4 regions of the Duganella rhizosphaerae genome follow, and region 1 is predicted to be linked to each of the others. Evidence: predicted binding sites of a transcription regulator. Region 1 holds the regulator's gene; each other region holds the start of a gene.
What was found. The regulator LexA, encoded in region 1, represses DNA repair genes until DNA is damaged. The targets are predictions, from matches to a motif close to ACTGTATNNNNATACAGT.

Region 1 (3,891 bases):
GCAACGCTGACTGGGTGCTCGCCAACGGTCTTCAGAGGACCGGTAGGCATGCGCACAGCAGCTTTTTCAACAGCGAAACCAGCTTTGGTCAACGCTTCAGCGATGTCGAAGTTGGTCACGGAACCGAACAGACGGCCGTCAACACCAGCTTTTTGCGAAACGGTCACGGTCATGCCGTTCAGTTTCTCGCCTTGGGCTTGAGCAGCAGCCAGCTTTTCAGCAGCGGCTTTTTCCAGTTCAGCGCGCTTGACTTCGAATTCAGCAACGGCGGACGCGGTAGCGCGGCGAGCCATTTTTTGCGGAATCAGGAAGTTACGTGCGTAACCGTCTTTAACTTTAACGACTTCACCCAGGTTGCCCAGGTTGACGACTTTTTCTAACAGAATGATTTGCATAGTTCTTCTCCAGGATCTTATCTAGACGACGCGATTAAGCGTGGTGCAGATCGGTGTAAGGCAGCAGCGCGAGGTAGCGAGCGCGCTTGATTGCGGTGTCAACTTGACGCTGGTAGTGCGCCTTGGTACCGGTCAGACGTGCTGGCATGATTTTGCCGTTTTCCTGGACGAAGTCTTTCAGGGTGTCGACGTCTTTGTAGTCAACTTGTTCTACGTTTGCGGCGGTGAAGCGGCAGAACTTCTTACGCTTGAACAAAGGGTTCTGTTGCTTGCGCTTTTCTTTCAGCTTGAGCTTGTTTTTGTCGAACTTTTTACCGAATGCCATTTTAGGCTCCTGTATCTAAATTGAGCTGTCTGGGACAGCACTAAAATCAATGATGTGAAACACCAGGCTTTTGCTATTGCGATTCTTCTTGTTCAGAAAACCGGTGAACTGATACATGCCTGCCAGTGGCGCCTGACTGAAGCGGCCTGAAATCTCGCCCGCGGCAACCGCGGAAATTTCAAACTCGCTCAATCGGGCGATGCCTGCCTCCATCTGCTGGGATCGGTGCTGGAGTACAGCGTTCACGATCGGCATGCCGGCCGGGGTGTAGCGCAAGGCGTCCCGTTCGGTGATCAAGGCAACGAATTGGCTAAAATTCACTGGAGCTGGTTCAGCTCGGTTCTGGAACAATTAGGCCGCAGGAGCAGCAGCAACTGCTGGAGCTTCGGTGCGATGCGATTTCGCTGCATCTTCACGTTGTACCGACTTCATCATCGGCGAAGGAGCGGTTTCCGCTTTCTTCATCTTGACGGTCAGGTGACGCAGCACGGCATCATTGAATTTGAAGGCGGTTTCCAGCTCGACCAGGGTCTCGTTGTCGCATTCGATGTTCATGCAGATGTAGTGTGCTTTAGCCAGTTTCTGGATCGAGTAAGCCATCTGACGACGGCCCCAATCTTCAACACGGTGCACGGCGCCGCCGCGGGTGGTTACCGAGGCTTTGTAACGCTCGATCATGGCGGGCACTTGCTCGCTCTGGTCCGGGTGGACGATAAATACTATTTCATAGTGACGCATGCAAACTCCCTTAAGGACTGTGAATATAGCCCACCCTGGCGTCAAGACAGGTGTGGGAAGAGGTAAGCCCGCGACTATAGCAGCTTTTTCGGCAAAAAACAATCCGGGGTCAGATCTGACATTCGGACACGGCCTCGACCGTAATGCGGCGCCACGGTCGAGGCCGTGTCCGAATGTCAGATCTGACCCCACCATGAAATTATTTCGTGCTAAGCAACAAATTCCCTTGCATTTCGCTTCACACTGTACAAAAATACAGACTGTCTATATACACAGGCCCAAAGCACTCTATGATCAAGCTCACAGCAAGACAGGAACAAATTCTCAATCTGATCAAGGATGCCATCGAAAACACCGGCTTCCCGCCGACCCGCGCCGAAATCGCCAATGAACTGGGCTTCAAATCCGCCAACGCGGCCGAGGAGCATCTGCAGGCGCTGGCGCGCAAGGGCGCGATCGAGATCGCCGCCGGCACTTCGCGCGGCATCCGCCTGCTGGGCGTGCACGCCGAACCGGCCGCGTCCAAGGCGCCGGTGTCGCTGATGATGTCGCTGCCGCTGATCGGCCGCGTGGCCGCCGGCTCGCCCATCCTGGCGCAGGAAAACCTGGAGACCAGCTACAGCGTCGACCCGGCCATGTTCTCCTCCAAGCCGGACTACCTGCTGAAGGTGCGCGGCGAATCAATGCGCGACGCCGGCATCATGGACGGCGACCTGCTGGCCGTGAAGAAGGTGGACAGCGCTAAGAACGGCCAGATCGTCGTGGCCCGCATCGGCAACGACGTCACCGTCAAGCGCTACCGCAAGACCGGCTCGGTCGTCGAACTGCTGCCGGAAAACCCGGACTTCAAGATCATCAAGGTCGATCCTGAAGCCGACGAGTTCGCACTGGAAGGCCTGGCCGTCGGCCTGATGCGCAGCTGGCACTAAACTCCTAGCGCTTGCCGGCCGTCTCCGGCAGGTGCGACAGGTCGCGCGCGCTCAGGGCGATGTCGCCGCGCCGGCCTTCCCACGCGGCCTGCGCCAGCGTGACCGCATCCGCCTGGCGTTTGGCCTCGTCCGCCACCCGCACGAACACCTCGCTCATCAAGGCCTGTGCGGCGTCCATTTCATCGTCCGTCATCAGGTCGGCCAGGTCGGGAGGAATGCTCTTGCCGACCGGCAGCGCGGCGTTGTAATTGGCAAGGAACTGCTCGTAGCAGCTGTGCCACGCGGCCAGCGCCTGCGTCACCGCAGGGCCGCCGGCCAAGGCCGGTCGCATCGGAATATTGGGAAGCTGGCAGTTGAAACGGGCCAGCGAGATTTCGGCGCCGTCGTAGCGGCTGGTGTAGTACTCGATCTCGGCTTGCCGCGCGAGGCGGCGAGCCTGGTCGTCGGCGAAGGCGTTACTCGACAGCACGGTCAAGGCAAGTACCCATGCTGCTCTCATAACGCCTCCTCCCGCTTAGCAAAATTGAAAGCTTAGATTATCACAACTCGGCGCGGAGCTCAGCAAGCTTCCAGTGCGCAGGTGAAGTCGTCCAGCAGATCGTCGGTATCCTCGATGCCGACCGACACCCGTATCAGCGATTCGGCAATGCCCATCGACGCCCGGCGTTCGGCGCCCATCTCGTAGAAGATGGTGTGCGCGACCGGGATGATCAGCGTGCGCGTGTCGCCCAGGTTGGAGGCTGGAATCGCCAGCTTCAGGCGGTTCAGGAAGTCGAAGCAATCGATGCCGTCCTTCAGCTCAAAGCTCAGCAGCGAGCCGAAGCTGCGGAACAGTTCGCTGGAGATGGCGTGCTGCGGGTGCGACGCCAGGCCCGGGTAGTGGACGGCGGCCACGCGCTCGTCCGCCTCCAGCAGCGTGGCCAGCGCCAGTGCATTGGCGCTGGTGCGCTCCATGCGCAGCGCCAGCGTCTCGGCGCCGACGGCGATGTGGTGCGCCGCCTCCGGCGCCAGCGACGCGCCGAAATCGCGCAGGCCCTTGGCGCGGATCTGCGCCAGCCCCCATTGCAGCGGGGCGGCCTTCTTGTAGTTCTCGTAGATGTTCGGGAAGCGGGTCCAGTCGTAGGCGCCGGTGTCGGTCAGGCTGCCGCCCAGCGCGTTGCCGTGGCCGCCGATCGACTTGGTCAGCGCGTTGACCACCAGGCCGGCGCCGACCGACTTCGGACGGAACAGGTAAGGCGTGGTCATCGTGTTGTCGACGATGTAGAGGATGCCGCGCTGCTGGCACAGCTCGCCGATGCGCTTGAGGTCCGCCACTTGCGTGCGCGGGTTGGCGATGGTCTCGACGAACACCACGCGGGTCTGCTCGGTGATGGCGGCGGCGACGTTGGCGACATCGGTGGCGTCGACAAACGACACGGCCACGCCCTGCGCCATGGTGGTCTGCCACAGGCTGTTGGTGTTACCGAACAGGAAAGACGACGACACCACATGGTCGCCGGCGCGC
Region 2 (3,891 bases), on a different contig from region 1:
TCGTAGCCGTCGGCGCGGCCGCGCACGCGCAGCGGGCCGAAACCGCCGGCCAGCGCGACTTCGGTCTGGTAATCGTCGTCGCGCCGCGCCGTCACGACGGCGTGCCCGGCGATGCCTTCCTGCGCCGTCGGCGAGGGCGTGAAGCGCAGGTCGAGGTCGCCGGTCTTGGCGGTGAACTCGCACAGCGCGCGCACGGCGATCGTGTAGCTGGGTGCGCTCATGCCGCCCATTGCAGGTAGCAGACCGAGATCGGCATGTCGTGCGTGGCGCAGTAATCGATCCAGCGCAGCTGGTTGTCCTGCAGGCGGTCGCCCGGGCCTTTGACTTCGATCATGTTGTAGCGGCGCTCGGCCGGCCAGAACTGGATCAGGTCGGGGAAGCCGCTGCGGTTGGCCTTGATGTCGGCCAGGATGCGCTCGAAGGCGCGCTTCAGGTGCAACGCCGGGATGCAGTCCAGCGCCAGGTCGAGCAGCGCCGGGTCCAGCGCCTCCCAGTACAGGAAGGGCGACTGGATGCCGGCCTTGGCGGCGAAGTTGGCGCGTATCGTGGCGCGGTACTGGCCGCTGTCGAGCTGCGCCAGCGCGGCGGCGAACTGCTGCGCGCGGCGGCGCTGGAAGTCGGCGCTGTGCAGGTCGGCCGGGCCGCGGTGGTAGGGATGGAAGAAGGCGCCCGGTATCGGGCTGAACACGGCGTCCCAGCACAGCAGGCCGAACAGCGAATTGATCAGCGCGTTCTCGACGTAGTAGACCGGGGCGTCGTCGCGCGCCAGGTGGTCGCGCACGACGAACTCGACGTAGCTCGGTTCCGGCGGCGGCGGCAGGCTGAGGTCGATGCGCAGCGCTTGCGCGGGCGCGTGCGGCGCCGGCTTGGCGTGGCCCAGCTCGCGCGCCAGGCGCGGCTGCATGCGCAGCAGCTGCTGGCGTTCGGCCTCGCTTTCCGGCGCTTGCAGCGCGGTTTGCAGCAGCTCGAAGGCGGCGCGCGGCTGCTCGTCTTTTTCCAGCACGCGCACGGCGCGCGCGCGGGCGCCGGGGTAGTTGCAGCCGGCGTACAGCGCGTGCGCGGCCGGCCAGTCGGCCTGCTTCTCGAGGTGCTGGGCGATCTGGAAGATCAGCTTGTCGCGGCGGCTGCGCAGCCATTCGTTGTCGGCCGGGCAGGGCGGCAGGTCGCCGATCACGTCGGCAGGTGGTTCGCCTTCGATGAAGCGCTCGTGGCAGCGGTGCAGCGCGAGGAAGTCGTCGATGTCGCGGCGGCTGCGGAAGCCGCGCGCGGCCGGCGAAAAGTCGACCTTTTCGTACTGGTAGATGCCGAGGTCGGACAGCACGAACTCGGTCCAGTCCTGGTGGTAGTTGCCGAAGAAGATAAGCCGCAGGCGGTCGCACAGTTCCTGCGTCAGGTTGCGGTAGCAGTGGTCGCCCGAGCCCTGGTGCCAGCTGGAGTAGCGGTGCTGGCCTTCATGCTGCGCGCGCAGCGCTTCCAGCTGCTCGGCCTTGCGCAGCTGGCGCAGGTGCGGGGGCAGCTGGAAGATATGGCCGATCTCGGGCTTTTGCAGCAGCTCGAACAGCTGGTTCAGGTCCAGCGCGGGGTCTTCCTCGATCAGGCCCAGGGCCGCCAGCGGACGGGCGGCTTCATGCGTGCTGCCGATCTCCGCATAGGCCAGTTTGCTGGCGCGAAACACCGTCCCCTTGCGCATCACCATGCGCACGAACAGCGCGCGCGAGGCTTGCGGCAGGGTGGGGAAGGCGGCGAGGAAGCTGCGTTCCTCGGCGGTCAGCAAGTCGTCGTAGCGCCCGCCTATCCACGCCAGTACCTGCTGGAAGTTGTCCAGGTAGTACAAGGGATTTTCTAGGACTTTGATCATTGCCGGAGTGAGCTGTTGCGATAACTGTGTTTATGTACAGCGTATCGCATTTAGCGGCGCGCGCCCAGCAAAATAAAAAGCCAGGCGCGCGGGCCTGGCTGGTGCGGGGAGTTGAACCTGCTTACTTTTTCGCGGCCTTGGCCGGTTTGACGGTGTTTTGATCGACCAGCGCGCTGGCCTTGGCGATTTGCGTTTCCACCGCTTCGACCGCCTGCTTGGTGGCCTTGGTCACCTGCTCGTAGCCGCTGAAGGCGTTGTCGATCGCGGTCTTGACGATCTCCACCGCGTTCTCGGACCCGGGACGCACGTTCTTGGTGACGTCGTAGATCAGCGCGCTGAGCGTGCTCTTGGCTTCGGTCATGTGGGCGTCGGCGGCGCGGGTGAATTCTTCGCGGATCTCGGCGATGATGCTGCCCAGTTGCTGGTTGTAGGCGGCGGCGCCGGCCACGCCCGGTTGCATCTTGGCGGCGGCCAGCGACATGGCGGCCTTGGGATCGGTGGTTTGGCTGATTTCCTTGCCGGCGGCGAGGCCGTCTTCCAGCTGGTTTTTGGCGGTGGCCATGTTCAGGGCGACGACTTGCTCGACGCCTTGCACGGCTTTGCTGGTCAGGCTGTTGAAGGTTTCGAGCTGAAATTCAAACAGTGCTTTGGTGGCGTTGGCAAATTGTTCGGGATTTGTAAACATACAGTCTCCTCAAGATGATGAAATGTAGCCAGTAATGCCCCGGGGTTCCCCCTGTTATTGCGACCCCATTATTTAGCAAGAACCAACTTTTCGCAACGGCTATCTTTATAGGGGCCGGAGTCCTTTTCCCAGCCCGGCCCCAGCGGCGTCTGCGAGCAGCTGAGGTAGTTGTCGATCTTGCTGCGCCACTTGTACCACGGCGCCGGACCGGCGTTGAGACTGCCGCTGCACAGGGCCAGCATGACGGCGGCCAGCGCGTATCGTTTGATGTAGATCATGTTTTATACCAGTTGTCGCGAGCAGACGCGGTTGCGGCCGCCGTTTTTGGCAGCGTACAGCAATTCGTCGGCGGAGGCGATCATGTTGAGGTGGGCTTCGTGGGTGGAGGTCGCGAAGTCGACGCTGGCCACGCCGAAGCTGGCGGTGATGTGGATCTGCTGGCCTTCGTAGGCGACCGGCGTGTCGGCCAGCGCGTGGCGCAGGCGCTCGGCCAGCAGGACGCCGCCGGCCAGGTCGGTCTCCGGCAGGATCAGCAGGAATTCCTCGCCGCCGTAGCGCACCACGCTGTCGACGCTGTCGCGCGTCATCGATTGCAGCAGGGCGCCGAAGCGTTGCAGCACGGCGTCGCCGCCGTTGTGGCCGTAGGTGTCGTTGACCGCCTTGAAGTGGTCCAGGTCGCTCATGATGACCGTCAGGCTCAGCCGGTAGCGCTGGGCGCGCGAGATTTCCGTCTCCAGCAATTGCTCGTGCAGGTGGCGCCGGTTGTAGCAGCCGGTCAGCGGATCGCGCACCGACAGGTTCTTCAGCACCGTCTGCGCGCTGTATTCGTCGCGCAACAGCAACTGGTAGCGGCGCGCGGCCACGTAGCCGAACACATTGGTCAGCACCAGCAGCGCCGCCATGGTCGCCAGCTCGACCCGGCGCAGGTCGCCCAGCTGCTGGGCCAGCACGATGAAGCCCAGCGTGGCCGGCGCGGCGATCGCGGCCGCGTACAGCAGGCGGTTCGGAATGTAGATGTAGATCACGATGACGACGATGGACATCGAGATCGCGTGCAGCGAAAACTCGCTTGGGCGCAGCGCGGCGATCAGCAGGAAGCCGGCCGCGCCGGCCATCTCGACCATGCTGGCCACGCCGCGCGTAATGGGGATGGAGTCGGGCCGGCGCCGCAGCAGTACCAGGCTGCCCAGCGCGGTGGCGGCCACCAGCAGGCGCGCGCTGGCCAGCACCGCGGTGCGCAGGCTGTAGCCCAGCCAGATGACGTCGGTGGCGGCAAAGCACAGGTAGAACAGGGAGCAAAAGACAAACGTCACGCGCAGCTGCGCCTGCGTCATGGTCAGGTGATGGC
Region 3 (3,891 bases), 140 kb from region 1:
CGCGGTCGAACAATTCCAGCTTGGCGCTGAAGCTGGCCGGTGCTTCCAGCCAGCGATGCATCTCGGCGCGCTCGCCGTAGGCATCGTCCAGCATATCCAGCAAGGCCCGTCCGCAGCGACGCTGCAAGCCGGGACGCGGCAGGCGGCGCATCTCGCCCAGCGTCAAGCACCCTATGCCTTCCAACCAGCTCAGGTAGGGCCGAGCCGGAGGCAGCAGGCTGCCGGGCAAGCGGTCCATGCGCCGCACTAACGCGTCCATCGTCAAGGCCCGTCCGGCACCGCTGCGGGCCAGCAGCCAGGCGCCGCGCGCGGTGGGCGCGCAGCTGAGCGTGGCCGTAAAACCGAGCACCTCCATGCTGGCCGCCACCTGCCGGCACAACGCGCGGATGCCGCCGAACAGGCGCAGGCTGGCGCCAACGTCGAGCAGCAGCGTGGCCTCCTCCGCCTGCGCCAGCTGCGGCGTAAATTGCAGCAACGCCAACGCCACCGCGTGTTGCGCGTCCGCCTCCCGCTGCGGTGCGCGCTGCTGGAACTGCGATTGCGGCGCCAGCATCAGCGCGCCGCCGCGCCGCATGCCGACGTCGACGCCGGCCTGCCGCGCCAGCGCCGACATGGCCACTACCCGCTCCTGCTCCAGCACCACGGTGCAGCTGTCATCCGACCAGCGCGGGCAGAATACTTCGAGCGGGAGCCGTGGCAGGTGTAGTCCGATCCAGAGGCGCATGGCGTTGTAAGAGCGATGGGGTTAATGGCAAAAATAATGGGGTGTCGCGCTGCGGTCCTCGTCGTTTGACAAAGCCGATGTTGATGCCGCCCGGCGCCGTGTGCAGCGACAGCCGCAGCGGCGCCGGCGAGGCATCCTGCGCGGCCGCCAGCGGCCGCAGCATGCAGAACAGCGTGTCGCCGCTTTGCGCCGCCAGATGCAGGCGGCGCAGCGTTTCGCCGCGCGCATGGTTTTGCCACAGCAGCAGCGCGCCGCAACAGCCGCTGCGCAGCACTTGTTCCGCGGCCCACAAGGCGTCGCCGCTCTTGGCGCCGCTGCGTATCCAGATCAGTTGCGACGGTTCCAGCCCCAGGGCCGCCAGCGCCAGCGCCTGCGGCGCATGCGGCGGTTGCAGCAGCACGATGGGCCGTTTGCCCAGGCCCAGCAACGCCGGCCGCAGCAGGCGCAGTTCGCCGATGCCGTGTTGCTGCACCAGCAGGTCGACCAGCACACCCAGCGGCCAGCCGCCGCCCGGCAGCTGCGCCGACAAGGCGGCAAAGCCGGTGTCGACGCAGCGGGTGGCGCTGTGCGCCAGTTGCGACGCCAGCCATAGCGATGGATGGACGGCTTCGGGCGCAAGAGCAGCGGAGCGGGTGGCGGATGAGCTCATGATATGGGAGGAATTCTACCGCAAATACTGTATAAATACACAGTACTATTTGCGGCTGTTTTTGGCAAGGCCAATCTATATCGTGCGGCCCATGCTGTACCATGTGGTTCAGGCAACTAAACAAGGACATCCTTTGCAAACCATCCAATTGGTCGGCGCCATCCTGTTCGGACTGGCGCTGCTGCACACCTTCGCAGCCAAATCCTTCGAAGTACTGTCGCACCGCCACCCGCGCCATGCGGGCCTGTTCCATCTGTTGGGCGAAGTGGAAGTGGTGTTCGGCTTCTGGGCCTTTATCCTGATTATCGCGATGGCGTTGCTGAGCGGGGGCGACGCCGCCATCCAGTACGCCGAATCGCGCCAATACACCGAGCCGCTGTTCGTGTTCACCGTGATGGTGGTGGCGGCCTCGCGGCCGGTGCTGGATATCATGGAGCGCATGCTGCTGGTGCTGGCCAGGCTGCTGCCGATGCGCGCCGAACTGGCGCTGGTGTGGTTCGGCCTGGCGCTGGTGCCGCTGACCGGTTCCTTGATCACCGAGCCGGCCGCGATGACCTTGGCCGCGCTGATGTTGGCGCCGCTGATTTTCCGCGACGGCATGCCGGAGTGGCTGAAGTACGGCGCGCTGGGCGTCTTGTTCGTCAACGTCTCGATCGGCGGCACGCTGACCGCCTACGCCGCGCCGCCGGTGTTGATGGTGGCCAGCACCTGGCAATGGGACAGCGCCTTCATGGCCACGCACTTCGGCTGGAAGGCGGCCATCGCGGTGCTGATCAACGCAACCGTAATCACCTTCGTTCTGCGCAAGCATTTGAGGGCGCCGGCCGCGCCGTCGGCTGAAGTCCAGGCCGCGCCGGCCGTGCCGTTGACGGTCACCGCGATCCACCTGGTCTTCCTGGCGGCGGTGGTGGTGCTGGGCCATCACCCGGTGCTGTTCCTCGGCATCTTCATGCTGTTCCTGGGATTCACGCAGGCTTACCAGCGCTACCAGAATCCGCTGATCATCAAGGAAGGCTTGCTGGTCGGCTTCTTCCTGGCCGGGCTGGTGGTGTTGGGCGGCATGCAGCAGTGGTGGTTGCAGCCCATCGTCGAAAGTCTGCCGCCGGTGGCGCTGTTCTTCAGTGCGCTTGGCCTGACGGCGATTACCGACAACGCCGCGCTGACCTATCTCGGTTCGCTGATCCAGGGCATTTCGGCGCAGTCGCAATACATGCTGGTGGCCGGCGCGGTGGCCGGCGGCGGCCTGACGGTGATCGCCAACGCGCCGAATCCGGCCGGCGTATCACTGCTGCGGCGCGGCTTCCAGGACGAGTCGATAGGCGCTATCGGCCTGCTGGCCGGCGCGCTGGCGCCGACGGCCGTGGCTGCGCTGGCTTTTCTGCTGTAGCGCCTACACGCGCTGGTGGCGTGAGAAAAATTCCAGCATCATCTTGCTGGCGTCCGGTCCGGCCTTGGCGTTGAAGGCCAGGGCCGGATCGCCGCCGCTCCAGGCGTGCTCCAGGTCGGCGATCTGGGCGACGCGCAGCAGCAGTTTTCTTCCTTCATAAAAATCGTGCAGCTGGTGGGCGTTGTGGCGGCCGCCCCGTCCTTGCGGCTTGTGGGTGGTCTTCGGCGCGGCCGATAGTCGGTTCAGCAAGCGACTTTGGCGCGCCAGCTGGAGCTGGTTGATCGGACGAACCACCTTGTCGCCCTCCCCCTGGATCAAAATCGCAGGCATGCCGGGAAATTGTGGATGGCGCATCATCACCTCGAGCGCGGCGGCCTCGGACCGCGTGGCGGCGCCGTGCTGCATCACGCCCAGCGCGCCGATGGTGTTGTGGCCAGCACCGAACACCGGGGCCGAATGCAGGCCGACGGCGGCAAACAGCTGCGGATGACTCAGCGCGACGATGTTGGCCATGGCGGCGCCGGCCGAGATGCCGGCGATATAGATGCGCGAACGGTCGATGGCGTACTGCGACATCACCTTGTTGATCATGCCGACGATGACGGGGACATCGCCGCCGCCCTCCTGCGTGGCGCGGTCATACCACTTCCAGCAGCGCTGCGCCTGGACGCTGACCAGTTGCTGCGGATAGAGCACGGCGTAGCCCATCTGCTCGGCCCACTGGTTCATGCGCGTGCCTTGCGCGAATTGGGTCGCGGTCTGCTGGCAGCCGTGCAGCATGACCAGTAGCGGCAAGCCTGTGCGTTGCGTCTCTTCGGGTGGATTGTTTGGCAGGTAGAGCCAGTAGCTCATCCGGCGCGCAGGCGTGCCGACGCCTGGCGGTGCGCTGAAGTGCGACGCCAGCCATTTGCCCGGCGACGGCGGAACATGGTGGGGTGGCGCGGTACTCGCGCTTCGCCCCCGCACACCGGCTGCGGGGGTCTGACCCCGAACGGGGTCAGACCCCTTGCGGGCGGGTTTCGGGGTAGCGGCCGGCTTGCGTTTTCGTTTGGGCTTGGCGGCTGCGGGGACGGCGAACATCGCCGTCACCATCTTGCTGACGGAACGGCTCTGCCGCGTCCCTGAGCGGAC
Region 4 (3,891 bases), on a different contig from region 1:
AGCGAGAAGTCCTGCGCCATGCGCACCATGGCGTCGTACACCGACTGGTCGCCGTGCGGGTGCAATTTACCCAGCACGTCGCCGACCACGGTGGCGGACTTGCGCGGCTTGGCGGTGCTGTTCAGGCCCATTTCGTTCATCGCGTACAGGATGCGGCGCTGCACCGGCTTCTGGCCGTCGCACACGTCCGGCAGCGCGCGGCCCTTGACCACCGAGATGGCGTAGTCGAGGTAGGCGCGTTCGGCGAAGGTGGACAGGGTCAGCGTGTCGCCGCCGTCGCCGTCATCGCCGCCGCCCAGCGGGCCGTCGTTGCCGCCGTTGCCGCCACCGTTGCCATCGTTGCCGCCGTTGTCGCCGCCGGTGCCGCCAGCGCCGCCGTCCAGCGGATTGTCGGTTTCGCCGGCGCTCGCCTGCGCGGACGCAGGCGAGTACTCGGCCAAGGGCGCAGGTGCTGCAGGTTGAGCCACCGCCGCCGCTTCCGGCGCCGGTTCGTCAAAGAGATTTGCTTGATGAGTCATAGTCGGTCAGTCTTTAGATATCTGCTTCGGCTTCGTTGCCGTGTTCTTCGATCCAGGCGCGGCGCGCGGCCGCTTCTCCTTTGCCCATCAGCATATTGAAGCGCGCCGACGATTCGCCGTGCGCGTAGGCGCCCAGCGACACCGGCAGCAGGCGGCGGGTGTCGGGGTTCATCGTGGTTTCCCACAGCTGTTCGGCGTTCATCTCGCCCAGGCCTTTGAAGCGCGAGATCGACCAGGCGCCTTCCTTCAGGCCGTCCTTGCGCAGCTTGTCCTCGATCGCCACCAGTTCGCCGGCGTCGAGCGCGTACAGCTTCTGGATCGGCTTTTTGCCGCGCGCCGGCGCGTCGACGCGGTACAGCGGCGGACGGGCGATGCAGATATTCCCATTGGCGATCAGGCCGGGGAAGTGCTTGAAGAACAGCGTCAATAACAGGACCTGGATGTGCGAGCCGTCGACGTCCGCATCGGACAGGATGCAGATCTTGCCGTAGCGCAGGCCGGACAGGTCCGGCATGGTGTCGGCGCTGTGCGGGTCGACGCCGATCGCCACCGAGATGTCATGGATCTCGTTGTTGGCGAACAGGCGGTCACGGTCGGTCTCCCAGGAGTTGAGCACCTTGCCGCGCAGCGGCAGGATGGCCTGGAATTCCTTGTCGCGGCCCATCTTGGCCGAGCCGCCCGCCGAGTCGCCCTCGACCAGGAACAGTTCGGTGCGGGCGACGTCGGTCGATTCGCAGTCGGTCAGCTTGCCCGGCAAAACGGCCACGCCCGACGATTTCTTCTTCTCGACCTTTTGCAGCGAACGCAGACGCGATTGCGCCTGCTTGATGACCAGTTCGGCCAGCTTCTTGCCGTAGTCGACGTGGTGATTCAGCCACAGCTCCAGCGCCGGCTTCGAATAGGTCGAGACCAGGCGCACGGCGTCGCGCGAATTGAGGCGTTCCTTGATCTGGCCCTGGAACTGCGGGTCCAGCACCTTGGCCGACAGCACGAACGAGACGCGCGCGAACACGTCTTCCGGCAGCAGCTTGACGCCTTTCGGCAGCAGCGAGTGCATCTCGACGAAGTTCTTCACCGCGCCGTACAAGCCGTCGCGCAGGCCCGATTCGTGGGTGCCGCCGTTGGGCGTGGGGATCAGGTTGACGTAGGATTCGCGCACCACGGCGCCTTGCTCGGTCCACGCCACCACCCAGGCCGCGCCTTCGCCCTCGGCGAAGCCTTCGGCGTCCGGGCCGGCGAACTGCGCGCCTTCGAACAGCGGGATCAGCGTCTCGCCGTCGGTGGCCTGGGCCAGCGCCTCGGTCAGGTAGCCGCGCAGGCCGTCGTTGTACTGCCAGACCTGCGATTCGCCGGTCTTGGCGTTGGTCAGCGTGACGGTCACGCCCGGCAGCAGCACGGCCTTGGAGCGCAACAGGCGCTGCAACTCGGTCTGCGAGATGGCGGGGGAGTCGAAATACTTGGCGTCCGGCCAGGCGGTGACGCGGGTGCCGGACTTCTTGCCGTCGCGCGGCGCGACCACGGAGGACAGCGGCTCGACCACGTCGCCGTGCTCGAAGGCCAGCTTGTGCAGGCCGGTGCCGTCGGGCTCCTTGCGCCAGACGGTGATCTCCAGGCGCTTGGACAGCGCGTTGGTGACCGACACGCCGACGCCGTGCAAACCGCCGGAAAACGCGTAGGCGCCGCCCGAACCCTTGTCGAACTTGCCGCCCGCGTGCAGGCGGGTGAACACGATTTCCACCGTCGGCACGCCCTCTTCGGGGTGCAGGCCGACCGGAATGCCGCGGCCGTCGTCTTCGACGGTGATGCTGCCGTCGGCGTTCTGCGTGACGATAATGTTTTTGCAATGTCCGCCCAACGCCTCGTCCGAGGCATTGTCGATCACCTCCTGGATGATGTGCAGCGGATTCTCGGTGCGGGTGTACATACCCGGGCGTTGCTTGACGGGTTCCAGGCCCTTGAGGACCCGGATGGATGCTTCGCTGTAGTCGGAAACTGGTTTTTTAGTGGCCATACGTGATCAAGCTTGTAATTTCGATACTGGGTTTATGTACAGTTTTATGCGGACGTTTGCGTATTCTATCCTCAACCGGGCGTAATCGCGGCAAAAAAACGGCGCGGGCCAATTTATACACGATGTTTACAACCCCGGCCCGCCTTTTTAGACCGTTTTTACGGCGCCGTCGATAAGCTGTTTTGTATCGCAACGATCAATCCAGGGGTTCGATATGCAAGCTTTCTTCCATACCAAGGCGGCCCAGCGCCGCTCGATCTGGGCCGCCAGCCATCGCCCGGCCGCGCCGGCCTGCGTGATGCAGCTGACCGTGGACACCGCCGCCGTCACGACGCTGCGCCAGATGGTGATGCGCATTTGCGGCGAAGGACTGCAGTTTATGCGGATCGAAGCCTGCGAGCACGGCGCCCGCATGAAAGTGTGGCTGTGCGTGGGCGCCGCCCTGGTGGCGCGCGTGATGGAGGCGGTGATGCAGTCGTTGCCCGGCGCCGAATTCGGCCGCTTCACGGTGCGGGGCGGGGCATGATCGCCGGCCCCGGCGCGGTGGTGCTGGTCGATGCCGAGGGCCGCGACAGCGCCGAGAGCCACGCCGCGCTGGCCGCCGCGCGGCTGGCGCTGGTGCCCTTGACGCCGGAACAGGCCGACCTGTCGACCCGCTACCAGCTGATCGCCCGCTTGAATGCCGCGCGCATGTTCAATCCCGGATTGCACGTGCATTTTGTGCTGGTGGGCGAGGCCACGGACGCCGAGCGCGCCGCGGTGTGCGCCTATGTGGCGCAGGTGATGTCGGCCACGCTGGCCAGCACCGTCATCCACGGCCGGGCGCCGGCCGATGTGGCCTCCCTGTGCCGCGAAGTTTTTACCGTTTAATTTGACTTAACCACTGAAGGAAAGACCGCAACATGAAAAAAATCATACTCGCCGCAGCCATCGCCGCTGCTTTCGCCGGCACGCAGGCTTACGCCGAGGATGCCGCGCCGGCCGCCAAGCCGGACAACGAAACCAGCTTCAATGCGGCGGTGATCAGCGACTACCGCTATCGCGGCATCTCGCAGACCCGCCTGAAACCGGCGCTGCAGGGCGGCTTCGACTACACCAACAACCCGACCGGCTTCTACGCCGGCACCTGGCTGTCGACCATCAAATGGACCAAGGACGCCGGCGGCAGCGGCGACATCGAGTGGGATATCTACGCCGGCAAACGCGGCCAGGTGACGGCCGACGTGTCCTACGACGTGGGCGTGCTGACCTACGTCTATCCGTCGAACGACCTGTCGCACGTCAGCGGCTTCGCCAACGCCAACACCACCGAGGTGTATGGCCAGCTGGGTTATGGCCCGGCTTATATCAAGTATTCGCACT

Region 2: RUGAMON1_RS10620 (VRR-NUC domain-containing protein) is a predicted target of LexA. The motif match lies at 1,882-1,899, and genes of this name have one in related genera.
Region 3: imuA (translesion DNA synthesis-associated protein ImuA) is a predicted target of LexA. The motif match lies at 1,400-1,417, and genes of this name have one in related genera.
Region 4: RUGAMON1_RS09165 (DNA topoisomerase IV subunit B) is a predicted target of LexA. The motif match lies at 2,555-2,572, and genes of this name have one in related genera.

Annotation. Positions count from the first base shown of each region.
Region 1 covers NZ_BPWK01000015.1:174,299-178,189, reverse strand. Annotated here, with positions in the region: gene rplI (50S ribosomal protein L9) at 1-395, opposite strand, end outside; gene rpsR (30S ribosomal protein S18) at 430-720, opposite strand; gene priB (primosomal replication protein N) at 736-1,041, opposite strand; gene rpsF (30S ribosomal protein S6) at 1,072-1,458, opposite strand; gene lexA (transcriptional repressor LexA) at 1,749-2,387, shown strand; gene RUGAMON1_RS26315 (hypothetical protein) at 2,392-2,886, opposite strand; gene RUGAMON1_RS26310 (cystathionine gamma-synthase family protein) at 2,946-3,891, opposite strand, start outside.
Region 2 covers NZ_BPWK01000004.1:160,641-164,531, reverse strand. Annotated here, with positions in the region: gene RUGAMON1_RS10625 (helicase C-terminal domain-containing protein) at 1-230, opposite strand, end outside; gene RUGAMON1_RS10620 (VRR-NUC domain-containing protein) at 218-1,858, opposite strand; gene RUGAMON1_RS10615 (phasin family protein) at 1,980-2,543, opposite strand; gene RUGAMON1_RS10610 (hypothetical protein) at 2,612-2,821, opposite strand; gene RUGAMON1_RS10605 (GGDEF domain-containing protein) at 2,825-3,891, opposite strand, start outside.
Region 3 covers NZ_BPWK01000015.1:38,232-42,122, reverse strand. Annotated here, with positions in the region: gene RUGAMON1_RS25670 (Y-family DNA polymerase) at 1-724, opposite strand, end outside; gene imuA (translesion DNA synthesis-associated protein ImuA) at 654-1,373, opposite strand; gene RUGAMON1_RS25660 (putative Na+/H+ antiporter) at 1,507-2,760, shown strand; gene RUGAMON1_RS25655 (extracellular catalytic domain type 1 short-chain-length polyhydroxyalkanoate depolymerase) at 2,764-3,840, opposite strand.
Region 4 covers NZ_BPWK01000003.1:415,833-419,723, reverse strand. Annotated here, with positions in the region: gene parC (DNA topoisomerase IV subunit A) at 1-518, opposite strand, end outside; gene RUGAMON1_RS09165 (DNA topoisomerase IV subunit B) at 532-2,529, opposite strand; gene RUGAMON1_RS09160 (hypothetical protein) at 2,744-3,055, shown strand; gene RUGAMON1_RS09155 (hypothetical protein) at 3,052-3,399, shown strand; gene RUGAMON1_RS09150 (TorF family putative porin) at 3,432-3,891, shown strand, end outside.